4 regions of the Rhizobium sp. TRM95796 genome follow, and region 4 is predicted to be linked to each of the others. Evidence: riboswitches for the same ligand, from Rfam matches in the RefSeq annotation. Region 4 holds a riboswitch; each other region holds the start of a gene.
The links. A riboswitch is a leader RNA that binds a small molecule or an ion and turns the genes downstream of it on or off. The one in region 4 is predicted to bind cobalamin.

Region 1 (4,205 bases), on a different contig from region 4:
CTCCAAGACCGTGGCGCCGTCGATGATCGCGCGACGCTCCGGCGTGATCCTCAATCTCAATTCCATCGCCGGGCTGATGGGCCTTCCGGTCCGCACCGCCTATTCCGCCGCCAAGGCCGGCATCGGCATGTTGACCCAGGTGCTGGGTTGCGAATGGGGTCCTCACAATGTTCGCGTCAACGCGGTGGCGCCCGGCTACATGATGACGCCGCTCACCGAAAAGCTCATCGCCGAAGGCAAGATCGACGAGAAGCGCATTCGTCGCCGTACGCCGATGGGCAAGATGGGCACGGCCGAAGACATCGCCGAGGCCATGGTGTTCCTGGCCTCCGACAAGGCCAAGTTCATCACCGCGATCACGCTGCCGGTCGACGGCGGCTATTGTTCCTGGGGGGCTCCATCCGACGCCTTCCCGCTCGATTGAGGAGCGACGCCATGACCGCGAACCTCGACACGCCCCGCCCTGAAGCCCGCATGGATGCGAGCAAGATCGCCTATCGCCAGCCGCAACCCTTCGGAATGATGTCGGACATATTCCTGGGCGACGGCCTCGACCTCGACGCTGACGAGCGCCTCTGGATCCCGCAGGCCGAGGGCGTCTCGTTCCGGCCGCTCGTGCTGTCTGTGAGCCAGGGCTATTACGTCAATTTGCTCCGGGTTCGAAAAGCGGGCGTGCTGTCGCGGCATCGTCACAGCGGCCCGGTTCACGCCTTCACGCTGCGGGGGCGCTGGCGCTATCTCGAACATGACTGGGAGGCGACGCCGATGAGCTACGCCTTCGAGCCGCCGGGCGAAACGCATACGCTGGTCGTGCCGGAGGATGTCGGCGAGATGATCACGCTGTTTCATGTCACCGGCGGTTATGTCTATGTCGACCCCGACGGCGTGGCGCTCGGCTATGAAGACGTGTTCACCAAACTCGCCGCCGCCCGCCGGCATTATGGCCAGAACGGGCTCGGAGTCGATCGGCTGATGGAGTTGGTCAAGTGAGCCTCAGGATCTTCGGCGGACCGCATCGTTATCTTCAGGGTCCGGGCGCGCTGGACGAGCTCGGCCGCCTTGCCAGGCCGTTCGGGACCAATCCGGCGATCATCGCCGACGCCTTCGTGCTCGATCTTCTCAAGGATCGACTCGAGACGCTTCTGGCGGCGGAAGGGCTGACGCCGATCGTCCTGCCGTTTTCCGGCGAGATCACCTATCCCGCCATCGACGCGCTGGAAGCGGCGCTGTCAGGTCAACGTCCTTCACTTGCGATCGGCATCGGCGGCGGAAAATCGCTCGACGCCGCCAAGGGACTGGCGCGCAAGCTCGGCCTTGACGTGATCACCGTGCCGACCATCGCCTCCAACGACAGCCCGACCAGCAGCGCCATCGCCATGTATGACGATCATCACGTGATGATCTCGGTCGATCGTCTCGCCCGTTCTCCGGAAGCCGTGATCGTCGATACGACCCTCATCGCGCGGGCGCCGCGGCACTTCCTGCTGGCCGGAATCGGCGACGCCGTCGCCAAGAAATTCGAGGCTGAAGGCTGCCTGAACGGCTCGGGCGTCACACCCTTCGGCACGAGACCGCTCGTCTCGGCCGCGGTTATCGCCGACGCCTGCTATCAGACGCTGCGCCGCTCTGCGCAGACCGCGATGGTGGATCTCGACGCGGGCAGAATGACCCAAGCCCTCGAAGACACGATCGAGGCGACGATCCTGATGAGCGGCCTCGGCTTCGAAAACGGGGGGCTGTCGCTGGCCCACAGCCTCACCCGCGGCCTGGTGAAAGCCAGGGGCGCCAAGGACGCGATCCACGGCCAGCATGTCGCCTGGGGCGCGCTGGTGCAACTCGCGGCCGAAGGCCGCCGGGGCGAACTCCAATCGCTCGTCGCATTCAACGGTTCGATCGGTCTCGCCACCTCGCTCGGCGATCTCGGCATGAGCGAGCCGACCAAGGCGGAGATCGAGGACCTCGCTCGCTGGACCATGACGGCTCCTCATCTCGGCAATATGCCCAATCCGGTGAGTGTCGAGACGATCATGCTGGCCATCGAACACGTCGAAGAGCTTGCGCACCATATGGACCGGCGGGGCCCGTCGCGTGATCGAGCCGTCGCCGGCTAGACGCGCCGTTGCCCCGACGCAGTTCACTCGTGTTACCGCCCGCTTTCGGGAAGCGGTGTGGAATGTCGCGCGTTTCCAGACGGCTCGCGCAGGCCCGCATTCATTCTGCTGACGTTTAGATATTGTGTTTTCGACGAGTCGAGCATAGTGATTTCCGGGATGGTTCCGCCTGACTTGAAGAAGGGTGGATCAAAAGGGAACACGGTGAGGACTACCCATCAGGGGCCGAGACCGTGGCTGCCCCCGCAACTGTGAGCGGTGAGCGACATCCATTATGCCATTGGCTGCTTGTCGGCTGATAAGGCGGATCGAGCCATGACCCGCGAGCCAGGATACCTGCCATCGCTGGGCCACGACATTCCGTGGCGACTTTATCAAGCTGCGCGGTGGGCGTGGTTGAGGGCGTGTTATGCATATTATGGAAGGATATTTGCCGGCCGCGCATGCGGTTGGCTGGGGCGTGGTGTCCGCGCCATTCGTGATCTATGGGGCGAGGCGCATTGTAAAGCTCGTCCGGGAAAAGCCCGAGATCAAACTGTTGATGGCGGCTTCGGGCGCTTATGTGTTCATCCTGTCGGCTTTGAAAATCCCGTCTGTGACGGGCAGTTGCTCCCATCCGACAGGCACCGGGCTTGCGGCGTCGCTGTTCGGGCCAACGGTGACGACGGTTCTTGGGACGATCGTCCTGTTGTTCCAGGCGCTTCTTCTCGCCCATGGCGGCCTGACCACGCTGGGCGCCAACATATTCTCCATGGCCATTGTCGGTCCCTTCGTCGCCTATGGCATCTTCAAAGGGGTGTCCGGAGCAGGATTCAGCGGCGCGATCGCGATTTTTCTGGCCGCGACGCTCGGCGATCTCGCCACCTATGTGACGACGTCGCTGCAGCTTGCGCTGGCGTTTCCCGATCCGGTCTCCGGCATGGCGGGCGCCGCGGCGAAGTTTCTCGGCATTTTCGCGCTGACCCAGGTGCCGCTCGCCATCAGCGAGGGTCTGCTGACCGTGATCGTGTACAATCTCCTGCAGCGCTACAGCCGCGGCGAGATGAATGCACTCAATATCCTGAACGCGAAGGCCTGATCATGCTGAAACGTAATCTCTGGCTCCTGCTGGCCGTCATCGTCCTGGCAATTCTGCCGCTCGTCATCCATCACGGCGGAGACGCCGAATTCGGCGGCTCCGATGGCGAGGCCGAAGCGGTCATCACGCAAATCCGACCCGATTATCAGCCATGGGCTACGCCGCTTTGGGAACCGCCGAGCGGCGAAATCGAAAGCCTGTTGTTTGCCTTGCAGGCTGCGATCGGCGCCGGGTTGATCGGGTTCTATTTCGGACGCCGCACATCGCCGGCCAAGCGTTCCGATTCGCACTGAGTCATGCGCGCGATCGATCGCTGTGCGCAGACCAATCGCTGGCGGCGTCACGCCGCTGGCGAGAAGCTCTTTCTCTCATTGGGCGTCATGGCTCTTTCGCTCTTGTCGGCGGGATGGTCCACACAGGCCGCCGTGCTCCTGGCGATGCTGGCGCTGACGCATTTCGGCGCCGGTATAGCTTGGCGCGACATAGCCGCCGCGGCGCGGATCCCGCTGCTCTTCATCGCAACCGGCGGCGTGGCGCAGCTTTTTTCCGTGACGGTGGTCGGATACGTCCCTCACATCGCGCTGGTTTCCGACGAGGGAATTGGCCAAGCCTGTTTCGTCGCTCTCAGAAGCAGCGCCTGTGTTTGCTGTTTGCTGTTTCTCGCGCTCACCACGCCGCTTCCGAGCATTCTTCAACTCTTGCAGCGGAAGGGCTTGAACGCGGAAATATCCGATATCGCCATGGTGATGTTCCGGATCATCTGGGTCTTGCTGGATTGTCTGAACGCCGGTCGGCAATCGCTCGATGCTCGACTGGGTTACACAGGAAAACGGCGCATGCTGAAATCGAACGGGCTGTTGCTCGCGTCTCTGCTGCCGCGCGTCTTCGCGCGCGCTCGGCGCATGGAGACGGGCTTGGCCGCCAGGGGCTATACGGGCCGGCTGGATTTTATCTCCGTGGAGAAACCCGCGTCGCGCATCAGACTGCTGGTGATCGGCATGATTCTTCTGGTTTTC
Region 2 (4,205 bases), on a different contig from region 4:
TGGATCGAATCCGAAGTGTTCGAGAAGGAAGATCCGGCGCCCTATCTTGAAAAGGTCCACGGCATCCTGGTGCCGGGCGGCTTCGGCGAGCGTGGGTCTGAAGGCAAGATCCGGGCGGCGCAATTCGCCCGCGAGCGCAAGGTGCCCTATTTCGGCATCTGCTTCGGGATGCAGATGGCGGTGGTGGAAGCCGCCCGCAATCTCGCCGGCATCGAGCATGCGTCCTCGACGGAATTCGGCAAGACCAATGAACCGGTGGTCGGCCTTATGACCGAATGGGTCAAGGGCAACGAGCTTCAGAAGCGCTCGGCGTCGGGCGATCTCGGCGGCACGATGCGCCTCGGCGCCTATCGCGCCGCTCTCAAGAAGGGCACCAAGATCGCCGACATCTACGGTTCGACCGAGATTTCCGAGCGTCATCGCCATCGCTATGAAGTGAATGTCGACTACAAGGATCGTCTGGAAAACTGCGGTCTGGTGTTCTCCGGCATGTCGCCGGACGGCGTGCTGCCTGAGACGGTTGAATATCCCGATCATCCCTGGTTCATCGGCGTGCAGTATCACCCCGAGCTCAAGAGCCGGCCTTTCGAGCCGCATCCGCTGTTTGCGAGCTTCGTCGAAGCGGCGTTGGTGCAGAGCCGCCTGGTCTGATCGTCCAAGAGCAGAATTCAAAAAGGCCCGGAAGCGACGCTTCCGGGCCTTTCGTTTTGCATCAGGCGTAGGCGCCCTTGCGCAGGACCTTGTCCTTGGCGCGCACAGCGTAACCGGCCTGCGGCGCATGCAAGTCATAGGCGCCGTCGCTCGGATCGAGCGCGACTTTGGCGTGGGCGGCGAAATTGGGATCGTCGAGCGCCTCGCGGGCCAGCGCGACGAGATCGGCCTTGCCTTCGGTCAGCAAGGCTTCGGCCTCGCGCGCTTCGGTGATGAGGCCGACGGCGGCGGTGGGAATGTCCGATTCAGTGCGGATGCGGGCGGCGAGATCGGCCTGGTAGAGCGGGCCGGGCTTGATCGACGCGCCGTCGAAGCCGCCTGAGGAGACGTCGATCACATCGACGCCGCGCGCCTCGAGTTCGCGGGCGAGCACGATGCTGTCCTCGATCGTCCAGCCGTCCGGATGCCAGTCGGTGGCGGAGATGCGGCAGAACAGCGGCTTGGACGCCGGCCAGGCGGCGCGGACGGCCTGGGCCAGTTCGAGCAGCAGGCGCATGCGGTTTTCGCGCGAGCCGCCATACTCGTCCGTGCGCTTGTTGGCGAGCGGCGAAAGGAACTGGTTGAGAAGATAGCCGTGCGCGGCGTGGATCTCGACCACGTCGAAGCCGGCTTCCTCGGCCCGGCCGACGGCGGCGACATAGGCTTCCTTGAAGCTCTGGATGTCCTCCAGCGTCATTTCGCGCGGCGTCTTGTAGCCGCGTGCGGACTCGGAATGGATGACCGGGCTCGGCGCGATCGGCTCCCAATCCTCGTAACCGATCGACAGCTTGTCTTCGTCCCTGACCTCGGGACGGAACGGCACGGGAGACGAGGCCTTGCGACCGGCATGGGCCAATTGAATGGCGGCGGCTGCGCCCTGGCTATGGATGAAGGCGACGATGCGTTCGAGCGGCGTGATCTGGAAATCCGACCACAGGCCAAGATCGGCGTAGGAGATGCGCCCCTCGGGCGAAACGGCGGTCGCCTCGACCATGACCAAGCCGAAACCGCCGATGGCGAAGCGGGCGAGATGGGCGAAATGCCAGTCGTTGGCCGCGCCGTCGATGGCCGTATATTGGCACATCGGAGCAACCATGAGGCGGTTCTTGAGCGTCAGACCGCGCGCCTGGAAAGGAGAAAAAAGCATGCTCATCGGAAGATCCTTGTAAAGCTCCGCGCCCCTTTCGGTCCGAGACCACAGCGCGGCTCCCGGCATATCGGCGCCATGGTCGAAGAATGCAAGGCGCTTAAATGTGGACGCGGTCGGATTTTATCCGCGCCGAGCAAGACAATGTCGCAAACGAACTCGCCGTGTCGCATGAGCCGTGGTGATATCCGGACATCGAGGCGCCTCGCGGTCTAGGCCAAGGGGTTAAATGGGAAGCCGGTGTTCGAACCCGGCGCTGCCCCCGCAACGGTAAAGACGCTGAATTCGCGACGGGAGCCACTGGGCCATAGGCCTGGGAAGGAGATCGCGAAAGTCCTGGAAGGGACGGCGTCTGAGCCCGGACACCAACCTCGACGACATAACCCGACTGATCGCGGTGGGCGATCAAAGGAAGACCGGCGGATCGTCCGCGCTTTCGCGCGCGGCGTTTGGCGGTATTCCGCGCGCGTCCACCATGCCCAGCCCTTGAATTGACGAGGATCGACCATGGATATTCGCGCCGACATGCTCTCCAGACTCCGCGCCCGCAAACCCGGTTACAGCCTGGACCAACCCTTTTATATCGATCCCGACTATTTCAAGCTCGATCTCGAAGAGATCTGGTATCGCGACTGGCTTTTCATCGGCCATGATTGCGAATTGACCACGACCGGCGCCTATATGACCGTGCAGGTCGGCGCCTATCCGGTGGTGATCGTGCGCGGCGAAGACGGCCGCATCAACGCCTTCCACAATTCCTGTCGCCATCGCGGCAGCCGCGTCTGCACCAAGGAGCGGGGACAGTCCAACAAGCTCGTCTGTCCCTATCACCAGTGGACCTATGAGCTCGACGGCTCGCTGGCCTTCGCGCGCCAGATGGGCGAGAATTTCGACACGACCAATTTCGGCCTGAAGCCGGTGGCCTGCGAAACGGCGGGCGGCTACATCTTCATCTGTCTCGCCGACCAGCCGATGGATTTCGCGCCGTTCCGGGCGATGATGGAGCCCTATTTCCTGCCGCACCGGCTGCGCGACGCCAAAGTGGCCTTCGAGAGCACGATCATCGAAAAGGGCAACTGGAAGCTCGTCTGGGAAAACAACCGCGAATGCTACCATTGCGCCGGCAATCATCCCGAACTCTGCAAGACCTATCCGGAAGCGCCGACCGCTTCGGGCGTCAGCGGCGCAGAGGATGATCCGGAGATCACCGAACATTGGGCGAAGTGCGAAAACATCGGTCTGCCCAGCAAATTTGTGATCGACACCGACGGCCAGTACCGCACTGCGCGCATGCCGCTGCTCCGCGACGCCGTCAGCTACACGATCTCCGGCCGCAAGGCGGTGCAGATGCGACTGTCCGACAATGTCAACATGGACCGGATCGGAACGCTGCTGCTGTTCCATTATCCCACCACCTGGAACCATGTGCTGAGCGACCACGCGATCAGCTTCCGCGTCATGCCGATCAGCGCCACGGAAACGGCGGTCACCACCAAATGGCTGGTGCACAAGGATGCGGTGGAAGGCATCGATTATCGTCTCGACGAATTGACGCATGTCTGGACCGAGACCAACGACCAGGACCGCCAGATCGTCGAGGAAAACGCCTTTGGCATTCACTCGCCGGCCTATGAGCCCGGCCCCTATTCGGAAATGCATGAGGGCGGCGTGGCGCAATTCGTGGACTGGTATTCGAGCTTCATGGAAAAGCGGCTGACGGATGCGGGCAAGCCCGCGCTGCGGTCCGTGGCCTGATCGGAGGACGCGCGCGATGATGCTGATGGGCGCAACGCCGACCCCGCTTCCGCTCGACGAGCTGAAGCCCTGGAATTCCGCAAGGCAGATGCTGGTCTGCACTGGCGTCACCGACGAGGCGCCGGAGGTGAAGACCTTCACCTTTGCGGTTGAAGGCGGCGGCTGGTTTCGCTACCAGCCCGGCCAATTCATCACGGTCGAGTTGCGCGCCGAGGGCGGCGATCTGCACCGCACCTACACCATCTCGTCATCGCCTTCGCGCCCCTACGCCATTTCGATCACGGTGAAGGCGCAGCCCAACAGCGTCGGCACGCGCTGGATGTTCGAGAATGTGAAGCCGGGTTCGCGCGTCCGGGCTTACGGTCCAAGCGGCCATTTCACGCTGGGGCGGGATCTCGGGCGGAAATTCCTGTTCGTCTCGGCCGGCTCCGGCGTGACGCCGATGATGTCGATGCTGCGCTGGCTCGCCGATTGCGCTCCAGGCACGGATGTCGTCTTCGTCAACAGCGCCCGGCGACCGGAAGAGATCATCTTCCGGGAGGAGCTCGAACTGCTCGCCACGCGGATGCCGAATCTCAAGCTGGCTTTCCTGCCGGAGCATCGTTCCGGAGCC
Region 3 (4,205 bases), on a different contig from region 4:
TCCAACCTGTTTGGCATGGTGCCCGGCTTCTTCACCGTCGGCAGCCAGATCATCGTCACCTTCGCTCTGGCGCTGCTCGTGATCCTGGTCGTGGTGCTCTATGGTCTCTACAAGCACGGCCTCCACTTCTTCGGTCTGTTCGTCCCGTCGGGCGTGCCGATGCTCGTCGTTCCCCTGGTGACCATGATCGAGGTCGTGTCATTCCTGTCGCGCCCCGTCAGCCTCTCGGTTCGTCTCTTTGCGAACCTGCTCGCCGGCCACATCACGCTCAAGGTCTTCGCCGGTTTCGTGGTCTCGCTCGGCGTGCTCGGCCCGATCGGCATCGTCGGCGCCATCCTGCCGCTGCTGATGACCATCGGTCTCACCGGTCTCGAATTCCTGGTCGCCTTCCTGCAGGCCTATGTGTTTGCGGTTCTGACCTGCATGTATCTCAACGACGCGGTTCATCCGGGCCACTAAGGTCGTGAGTAGAGTTCGGCGTCGGTTGACACTGACCGGCGCTCCTGATTAACAGCCACCAAACGAAAACACTGAAGGAGTTCTACAATGGAAGCTGAAGCAGCAAAGTACATCGGCGCCGGTATCGCTTGCCTCGGAATGGGCGGCGCAGCCCTCGGCCTCGGCAACATTTTCGGCAACTACCTCGCCGGCGCGCTTCGCAACCCGTCTGCAGCCGACGGCCAGTTCGGCCGCCTGATTTTCGGCTTCGCCGTGACGGAAGCTCTGGGCATCTTCTCGCTGCTCGTCGCTCTTCTCGCTCTCTTCGGCTGATCGGCGTCTCAAAAAACCATCGGGCCATGGCGTTCGGCCGTGGCCCGTTTTTTGATACCGTATCCTTGCCCTGGAGGAAGGAATGTTTGTGACGACAGCCTATGTTCTGTCCGCCACGGCGGTGGAAGGGGCAGTGCAGTCGACGGAAGCCGAAGTGCACACCGAAACCGGTGTTCCGCACGACGCCGGCCACGCCGATGTGTTCCCTCCCTTCGACGCGACCCAATATCCATCGCAGCTTCTCTGGCTGGCGGTTACCTTCGGCGCCTTCTATTTCCTGGTGTCGAAGCTGATTACTCCTCGCATCGGTTCGATCATCGAGACCCGTGAAGCCCGCATCGCCGGCGATCTCGCCGAGGCGCGGCGGATGAAGGACGAAGCCGACGCCGCAGTCGCCAAATACGAGCAGGAACTCGCCGCAGCTCGCGCAAAGGCGCAGGGCATCGCAGCCGAAGCTCGTGACGCCGCCAAAGTGAAGTCGGACGCCGAGCGCCAGCAGCTCGAAGCCGATCTCGCCAGGAAGATCTCGGAAGCAGAGGCCAGCATTGCCGCCATCAAGGCGACTGCGCTGGGCGAAGTCTCCACCGTGGCGCAGGACGCCGCAGCGGAGATCGTCAACCGGCTCACCGGCGTTTCCGTCAACTCGGGCGAAGCCGCTGACGCGGTCAACGCCGTGAAAGGCTGAGGAGGCTCGTAATGGATGCAACATTTTGGGCGCAGATCTGGGCGCAAGTCGCGCTTCTGATCTTCCTCGGGGTGATCATTTACCTCAAGGTTCCCGGCATGGTCACCCGCGCGCTCGATTCGCGCGCGGAGAAGATCGCATCTGAACTGAATTCGGCCAAAAAACTGCGCGACGAAGCGCAGGCCCTGTTGGCCGAATACCAGAAGAAGCGCGCCGCCGCCGAAGCGGAAGCCGCCGAAATCGTCGCCGCCGCAAAGCGGGAAGCCGATGCTCTGGCCGAGGAGGCCAAGCAGAAGACCGCCGATTACGTGGCTCGCCGCACTCTGATGTCCGAACAGAAGATCAAGCAGGCGGAAGCCGAAGCTGTGGCCGCTGTTCGTTCCGCCGCCGTCGACCTCGCGGTCGCCGCTGCGGAAAAGTTGATCGCCGGCAAGACCGACGCCTCGCTCTCCAACGCGCTGTTCAACGACGCGGTGGGCGAAGTGAAGTCCCGGCTCAACTGAGCGCGTCTCGGAGCCTCGATTGAAGAACCCGCCGCGAGGCGGGTTTTTTATGGGCGCTGTCGCGTTTCAGGCGGGCGGTACCGGTTTCATCGCAATTTCGCGATAGAGCCGCAACACATGCGACTCCTCCGGCCAGCGTTCCGAAAAGATGAGCCGGTCGAGCGGCATCCGGTCACGCCAACCCTTGGTTTCGAGTTCCGGCTTTCTGTAGAGCTCCGACACATGGCCGACGCAGAGATAGGCGACGATTTCAACGCTGTCGGGTATGCCCAGCAACGCGGCCAGGCGGCGATGGTCGAAGATGCTCACCCAGCCGACGCCGATGCCCTCCGCCCGTGCGGCCAGCCAGAAATTTTGCACTGCGCAGACAGTCGAATAGATGTCCATGTCGGGATGATGCGTGCGGCCGAGCACGAACTCGCCGCCGCGCTTGCGGTCGCAGGTGATGCAGATGTTGAGCGGGGCTTTGAGTATCCCCTCCAGCTTGAGCGCCCGGTACTTCTTCTTGACGTCGCCCTCCAACCGGTCGGCGGCTTCGTTGTTGGCCTCCTCGAACAATCGGTGGACGGCGCGGCGATTGGCTTCCTCGCGGATCAGGATGAAATTCCACGGCTGTGTCAGCCCCACCGAAGGGGCGGCATGGGCAGCCGCCAGCAGTCGGTCGAGCAGCGTCGTATCGATCGGATCGGCAAGAAACTCGTTGCGGACGTCGCGCCGCGTATGGATGGCGCGGTAGACCGCGTCTTTGTCGGCATCGGAAAACGGACCCACGGCCGTGAGGTCGCGATGAGCGGCGCCAAGCATGTTACCCCCTGCGTCTGGCGTGCCCGCTGCGCCGTCCTCGCGCGTCGGGCTATGTCGTCCGGTCGGTCTTCTGGCTCGGTTTCATCTGCCGCTTCGCCTTCCCGGTCTCCCAGTGGCGTCTCGAAGCGGCATCCGCCTTACAGCGCTGGGCGCGCGCCGGTTTCGCACCGGCTTCCCGATTCTCCCGCGCGAGCGGGCGCCGGACGATAATGATGTAGCTGAAATAGTGTCCCCGCGGCAATCCATCCCGCGACAAGAACTAGTCCTTCCGCAGCGGGCGAAAGCTCATGCGGTGGAGGGGGCAGGGGCCGAGTTCGATGATGGCGCGGCGGTGCACGACGGTGGCGTAGCCCGCATGCTTCTCGAAGCCGTAGCCCGGATGAGAATGCGCCGCCGCCTCCATCATCCGGTCGCGGGTGACTTTGGCGACGATCGACGCCGCGGCGATCGAGACCGAGCGGGAATCGCCCTTGACGAAGGCCTTGCCGGGGCAGGGCAGGCCGGGGGGAACGTCGCGGCCGTCGATGACTGCGAAATCGGGCCGCCTGTACAGAGAAAGGGTCGCCCGCCGCATGGCTTCGAGGCTCGCCTTGCGAATGTCCGTCCGGTCGATTCCCAAGGCGCTGACCGAGGCGATGGCGACCTCGGCGCTTCCCAGGATCTCCGCATAGAGCCTCTCGCGTTCGGAGAGCGAGAGTTGTTTGGAGTCGTTCAGGCCGGTCGGAATACGGGCGCGGTCGAGCACAACCGCGCAAGCGACCACGGGTCCCGCGAGCGGTCCGCGGCCGACCTCGTCGAGGCCGACGATGCGGTCGTAGCCGTCGCGCATCAACGCTTCCTCGATCGCGAAAGTCGGGGCGACGTCTTCAAACAAGAAAGGTAGGGAATCGGCGGGACGCGTCATGCGGGGTTTGTGGCATATCCCGCCGATTCCCCGCAAGTCCCGGATCGAGGGCGGCGGCCCGGGATGCTTGCGGGCGCCATCCGTCGTTGCGGTTCGACGGAGGGCGCTGGTCGACGCTGGGTCCGGCTTCAGGGACATGCCGGGCCCAGCATCCGATACTGAGAACTAGAGGAGGCTCAGTTGCACCCCATAGCCGGACGGAGGCACGAAGAGATCGGTGTTCAGCTGAATGCCGCGCCGCCTGAGATCGAGCTTCTTGGCGGCGAGTTCGAACCTCCGATGCAGTTGCCAGGCATAGGGACCGGCGCCCTTCATGCGTTTGCCGAATTCGGCGTCGTAGTCCTTTCCGCCGCGCATGGAGCGCACCAGGTTCATCACGTGCCGGTAGCGATCCGGATAGTTGCGCAGCAGCCAATCGCGAAACAACGGGCTGACTTCGAAGGGCAGGCGCAGCAGGATGTAATTGGCTTCCCTGGCCCCGGCGGCGGCCGCGGCGTCGAGAATGCGTTCGAGTTCGTGATCGTTGAGCGCCGGGATC
Region 4 (4,205 bases):
GCGCCATTGGCGTGGCCGACGCGCGCGGCGATCGGAACGGTGATCATGGCGACGAGCGCCCCGGCGAAGGCGAAGACCGGCACGGTCAGCGCTCCCAGCACCATGCCGACATGGATCAACGCGATCACCGCGCCGACCGCCGCGCCCGAGGAGACGCCGAGCAGATGCGGATCGGCGAGCGGATTGCGGGTCAGCGGCTGCAGCACCGCGCCGGTCAGACCGAGACCCGCGCCGACCAGCCCGCCGAGAATGACGCGCGGCAGCCTGACATCCCAGACGATGCTTTCCCGTCCCGCCGACCAGTCGACCGCAATCATATCGGGCGCAATCTTGTTGGCCACGATCTTCCACACCGTGAGAGCGGGAATGGAGGCTGCGCCCAGCGACACCGCCATGATCATGGTGAGGCAGAGAAGGCCGAGGAGCGCCGCGGTGATCAGGAGGAGGCGGAGAGGGGGCATGGGGAGCGGTTGCTACTTGTTTTTGTTTCAGTTTTGCGTGCAAGATTTGTAGGTAGGCGTTTTGGCGCGCCCGGTTCCTGCGTTTCAGAGATGTCGGGGATCTTGGCCACCCCCTCTGTCCTGCCGGACATCTCCCCCTCAAGGGGGAGATTGACTCGCGGTGATGCCTCGCTTTCTCTTGACGCCATCAGTTGCGTCAACGAGGCCATTCAATGTAGCGGAAACCGGCGCCCCAGCCGATCTCCCCCCTTGAGGGGGAGATGCCCGGCAGGGCAGAGGGGGGTGTTTCCGGTCCGCAGCGCTAGCGAGTCGTCCAAGTTGCCGCCGCTCAATGCGCGCTGATCACATATTGCGCGGATGAAACGCCTTGGCCAATCGTGCGATCGCTCCGATGTTGCGTGGACCCGGCGTCGCCTCGACATAGTCCAGCACGACGAAACGATCATTCTTGACCGCGTCTACATTCTTGAAGGCCGGGTTGGTTTTCATGAAGGCGATCTTCTGCTCGGCGGTGACTTCGCCGTAATTGACGATCACCACGACTTCGGGATTGCGCTCGATCACCGGCTCCCAGGAGACTTCGGTCCAGCTTTTTTCGACGTCGTCCATGATGTTCTTACCGCCGGCGGCTTCGATCATGGCGGTGGGGATGCCGTATTCGCCCGAGGTGAAGGGCTTCTCCTCGCCGGAATCGTAGACGAAGACGCGGGCGGGACGATCGATCGGGCCGACGCCCTCGACGATTTCGGCCAACTCCTTGCGATAGCCCGCCACCAGCGCCTCGGCGCGGTCCTCGACGCGGAAGATCTTGCCGAGATTGAGGAGGTCTACGAACATATCGTCCATGGTCGGCTTGGCCTTGTTCATGATGTGAACGCAGCTTTCGGTCAGCTCATAGACCTTGATGCCGAGCGGCTGAAGGGTTTCCGGCGTCACGTCGCCGCCGACCTTCATGCCGTAATTCCAGCCGGCGAAATAGAAGTCGGCGTCGGCGCCGAGCAGCACTTCCTTGGTCGGATATTTCGGCGACAGTTCAGGCAATTCCTTGACCCCGTCGCGGATTTTCTCGTCCAGCGTCTTCCAGCCGGATACGCCGGTATAGCCGACCATGCGGTCCTGCAGCTTCAGGACCAGCATCATTTCGGTGAGGTTGACGTCGTTGGAGATGGCGCGGCTGGGGGCGGCGTCGAAGGTGACGTCGCGGTTGCAACTCTTGACCGTGACGGGGGCGGCGAAGGCGGCGGTGGCGAAAAGCGAGAAGGTTGCGCCGACGATGAGAGAAAGGGTTTTCACAGGAAAGCTCCGGAATAGGACGAACGGGAAAAGGCGAAGCGCGCGGAGCCCTCGGCGCCGATGCGGAATTTTGCGGCCTCGACGCCGAAAGCGCCGGCGATGGCTGTTTCGGTGAGCACCGTCTCGGGCGGGCCGAAGGCCGTCAGCCGTCCGCCGTTGAGAATGGCGGCGCGCGAGGCGAAGCCGGCGGCGAGATTGATGTCGTGCAGCGTGGCGATGACGGTGACGCCCAAGCCTTCAAGCAGATGCAGGATGTCGAGCTGGTGGCGGATGTCGAGATGGTTCGAGGGCTCGTCGAGGATCAGCAGACGCGGCTCCTGGGCGAGCGCCCGGGCCACCAGCACACGTTGCTTTTCCCCCCCGGACAGGGTGGAAAACTGCCGCCCGGCGAGGTTTTCGAGGCCGAGATGCTCCAGCGCATGGTGGACCTTGGCGCGGTCTTCCTCCGACCAGCGGCTTAATCCCCGCCGCCAGGGAATACGGCCCATCATGACGATGTCGCGCACGCTGAAAGGGAAGGCCGCCGGGCTTTCCTGCAGCACCACCGCCACCTTGCGGGCGAAGTCGCGCTGCGGGATCGACCAGATGTCCTCGCCGCCGAGCAGCACCGAGCCGTCGCTCGGCCGGACGCCGCGAAACAGGCAGCGCAAGAGCGTCGTCTTGCCGGCGCCATTGGGGCCGACGATCGCCAGACGTTCACCGGCGGAAATTCGCAGGGAGATGTCGGCGATGAGTTTCGGGCCGCGCGGCGGGGCGAAGCTGACGCCGCGGGCTTCGAGATCCAGACCGTCCACCGCGCAGTTCATGACGCGGCCTCGGGCAGACGCCCGGTTTTGTGGAGAAGGCGGATTGGCGCCGCCATACGCATCAGGTTATGACCGGCGAGACGCCGGCCGCCATTCGATAATCGCATCGGAACACCCCGTCCGTGGTTACTGTCGCTGAATGGCAGGTCTCCTGGCTTGCGGGTCTTCGCCGGTCTGCGCCTTCCCAGCTTTCGCCAGTGGCTCGTTGCAGACAGGCTCGCCGCATACAGTTGCGGGGGCAGCCACGGCTTCGGCCCCTCTGGGGTCGTCCTCACCGTGTTCCCTATTAAGCCGTCGCCCATTTTCGCGGCGACAGCGCCATTCTTCTCTGTCATGCCATCAACTCTCTTATCGCGCAAGCCGGATCGCGACATCCAGTTTCGTCTCTTGCTTTGTAATGGTATAACATTTGTTGACTGTCAATCGTTCACCATGGTTTTCGACGCGGTGTTTACGGGTCGCGGCTAACAATAGGGGAGAAGGAGCCGCGCATGCTGAACTGGAACACGATCACCGAACATGGCGACTATGCTGCGGAACGCTCGGCGTTGCTGACGTTGCTGGAGGGCGCGACGACCAAGCCGTATGTCGATATCGTCGGCGTGCCGACGATCGGCATCGGCTTCAGCCTGCGCGCCAATCTCGACAAGGTGCTGCTGGCGATGGTCGGGGAGGAACATTACAGCGAGACACTTCTGTCGAAGCTCGACGCCGTGGTGGACAAGACCCATTCTTACGGCTCCAGCGCCACACTGATCTCGGCGCTCGACAAGGTGATGGCGGCGTGGAGCAAGTCGGTCGACAGCGATGTTCCCAAGACATTCGCCTTCGCCAGCAGCGACCAGATCGCCGAAGCGCTCGACCTGATTTCCCCGACCTATGACAGCTATGTCGACAAGTGGTTGTCCGGCATTCCGGACTCCGATGAGCGCATGGCGCTGTTCTCGCTGGCTTACAACAATCCGGGCCTGCTGGGCTCCGGGTTGAAGGCCGCGATCGAGGAGGGGGATCGCGCCGAAGCCTGGTTCCAGATCCGCTACTATTCCAATGGCGGCGCGAGCGCCGGCCAAGGCATCGCCAACCGCCGCTATGTCGAAGCCGATCTCTTCGGACTCTATGACAAGGACGGCAAGGCGACATTCTCGGAAGCGGTTCAAACGGGCCAGATGCTGGCGGAATGGCATGAGAAAATTCTGAGTTACGAGGCGAATTACGATCCGGGCGAGGCGGCGAAGATCAAGGGCGTCGAAACGATCGGCGACATCACCGAAGAACTCGCGCCGGCCATCCGCACGGCGCTCAAGACTTTCGGCCTGTCGGCCAAGACGGAGGTCGAGGAACTGCTCGCCACCGACAAGGGCGTGACCACGGTCTATGGCGACGGAACGAGCGCCGACAGCGCCGCAAACGATGCCGACATGTTGATCGGCCGCGCGGGCGCCGACACGCTCTATGGCGGGACGGGAAACGACATTCTCGTCGGCCGCGCCGGCAGCGATCTTCTGTCTGGAGGAGCGGGAGACGATCTGTTCGTCTTCTCGACCGCAAAGGACAGCACCGCCAAGGCTTCTGATCTCATCGACGACTTCACCAAGGGCGAAGACCAGATCGCGCTGACCAAGGCGCTCGATGGCGACTACGATTT

Region 1: it holds a riboswitch for cobalamin, as region 4 does, so the genes downstream of both, OCK01_RS19395 (energy-coupling factor ABC transporter permease) here and OCK01_RS02560 (ABC transporter ATP-binding protein) in region 4, are expected to answer to the same signal.
Region 2: it holds a riboswitch for cobalamin, as region 4 does, so the genes downstream of both, OCK01_RS23700 (aromatic ring-hydroxylating oxygenase subunit alpha) here and OCK01_RS02560 (ABC transporter ATP-binding protein) in region 4, are expected to answer to the same signal.
Region 3: it holds a riboswitch for cobalamin, as region 4 does, so the genes downstream of both, bluB (5,6-dimethylbenzimidazole synthase) here and OCK01_RS02560 (ABC transporter ATP-binding protein) in region 4, are expected to answer to the same signal.

What each region holds. Positions count from the first base shown of each region.
Region 1 covers NZ_JAOXHE010000009.1:219,055-223,259, reverse strand. The annotation lists gene OCK01_RS19410 (SDR family NAD(P)-dependent oxidoreductase) at 1-424, shown strand, start outside; gene OCK01_RS19405 (2,4'-dihydroxyacetophenone dioxygenase family protein) at 436-990, shown strand; gene OCK01_RS19400 (glycerol dehydrogenase) at 987-2,111, shown strand; cobalamin riboswitch at 2,255-2,470, shown strand; gene OCK01_RS19395 (energy-coupling factor ABC transporter permease) at 2,521-3,189, shown strand; gene OCK01_RS19390 (energy-coupling factor ABC transporter substrate-binding protein) at 3,192-3,482, shown strand; gene cbiQ (cobalt ECF transporter T component CbiQ) at 3,486-4,205, shown strand, end outside.
Region 2 covers NZ_JAOXHE010000014.1:22,632-26,836, reverse strand. The annotation lists gene OCK01_RS23710 (CTP synthase) at 1-651, shown strand, start outside; gene OCK01_RS23705 (NADH:flavin oxidoreductase/NADH oxidase) at 713-1,843, opposite strand; cobalamin riboswitch at 2,019-2,226, shown strand; gene OCK01_RS23700 (aromatic ring-hydroxylating oxygenase subunit alpha) at 2,345-3,592, shown strand; gene OCK01_RS23695 (hybrid-cluster NAD(P)-dependent oxidoreductase) at 3,609-4,205, shown strand, end outside.
Region 3 covers NZ_JAOXHE010000005.1:132,032-136,236, forward strand. The annotation lists gene OCK01_RS12005 (F0F1 ATP synthase subunit A) at 1-459, shown strand, start outside; gene OCK01_RS12010 (F0F1 ATP synthase subunit C) at 547-771, shown strand; gene OCK01_RS12015 (F0F1 ATP synthase subunit B) at 854-1,456, shown strand; gene OCK01_RS12020 (F0F1 ATP synthase subunit B) at 1,468-1,959, shown strand; gene bluB (5,6-dimethylbenzimidazole synthase) at 2,026-2,763, opposite strand; cobalamin riboswitch at 2,806-2,982, opposite strand; gene OCK01_RS12030 (ribonuclease HII) at 3,023-3,667, opposite strand; gene OCK01_RS12035 (PA0069 family radical SAM protein) at 3,833-4,205, opposite strand, start outside.
Region 4 covers NZ_JAOXHE010000001.1:525,584-529,788, reverse strand. The annotation lists gene OCK01_RS02570 (FecCD family ABC transporter permease) at 1-461, opposite strand, end outside; gene OCK01_RS02565 (ABC transporter substrate-binding protein) at 804-1,754, opposite strand; gene OCK01_RS02560 (ABC transporter ATP-binding protein) at 1,751-2,560, opposite strand; cobalamin riboswitch at 2,684-2,898, opposite strand; gene OCK01_RS02555 (M10 family metallopeptidase C-terminal domain-containing protein) at 3,052-4,205, shown strand, end outside.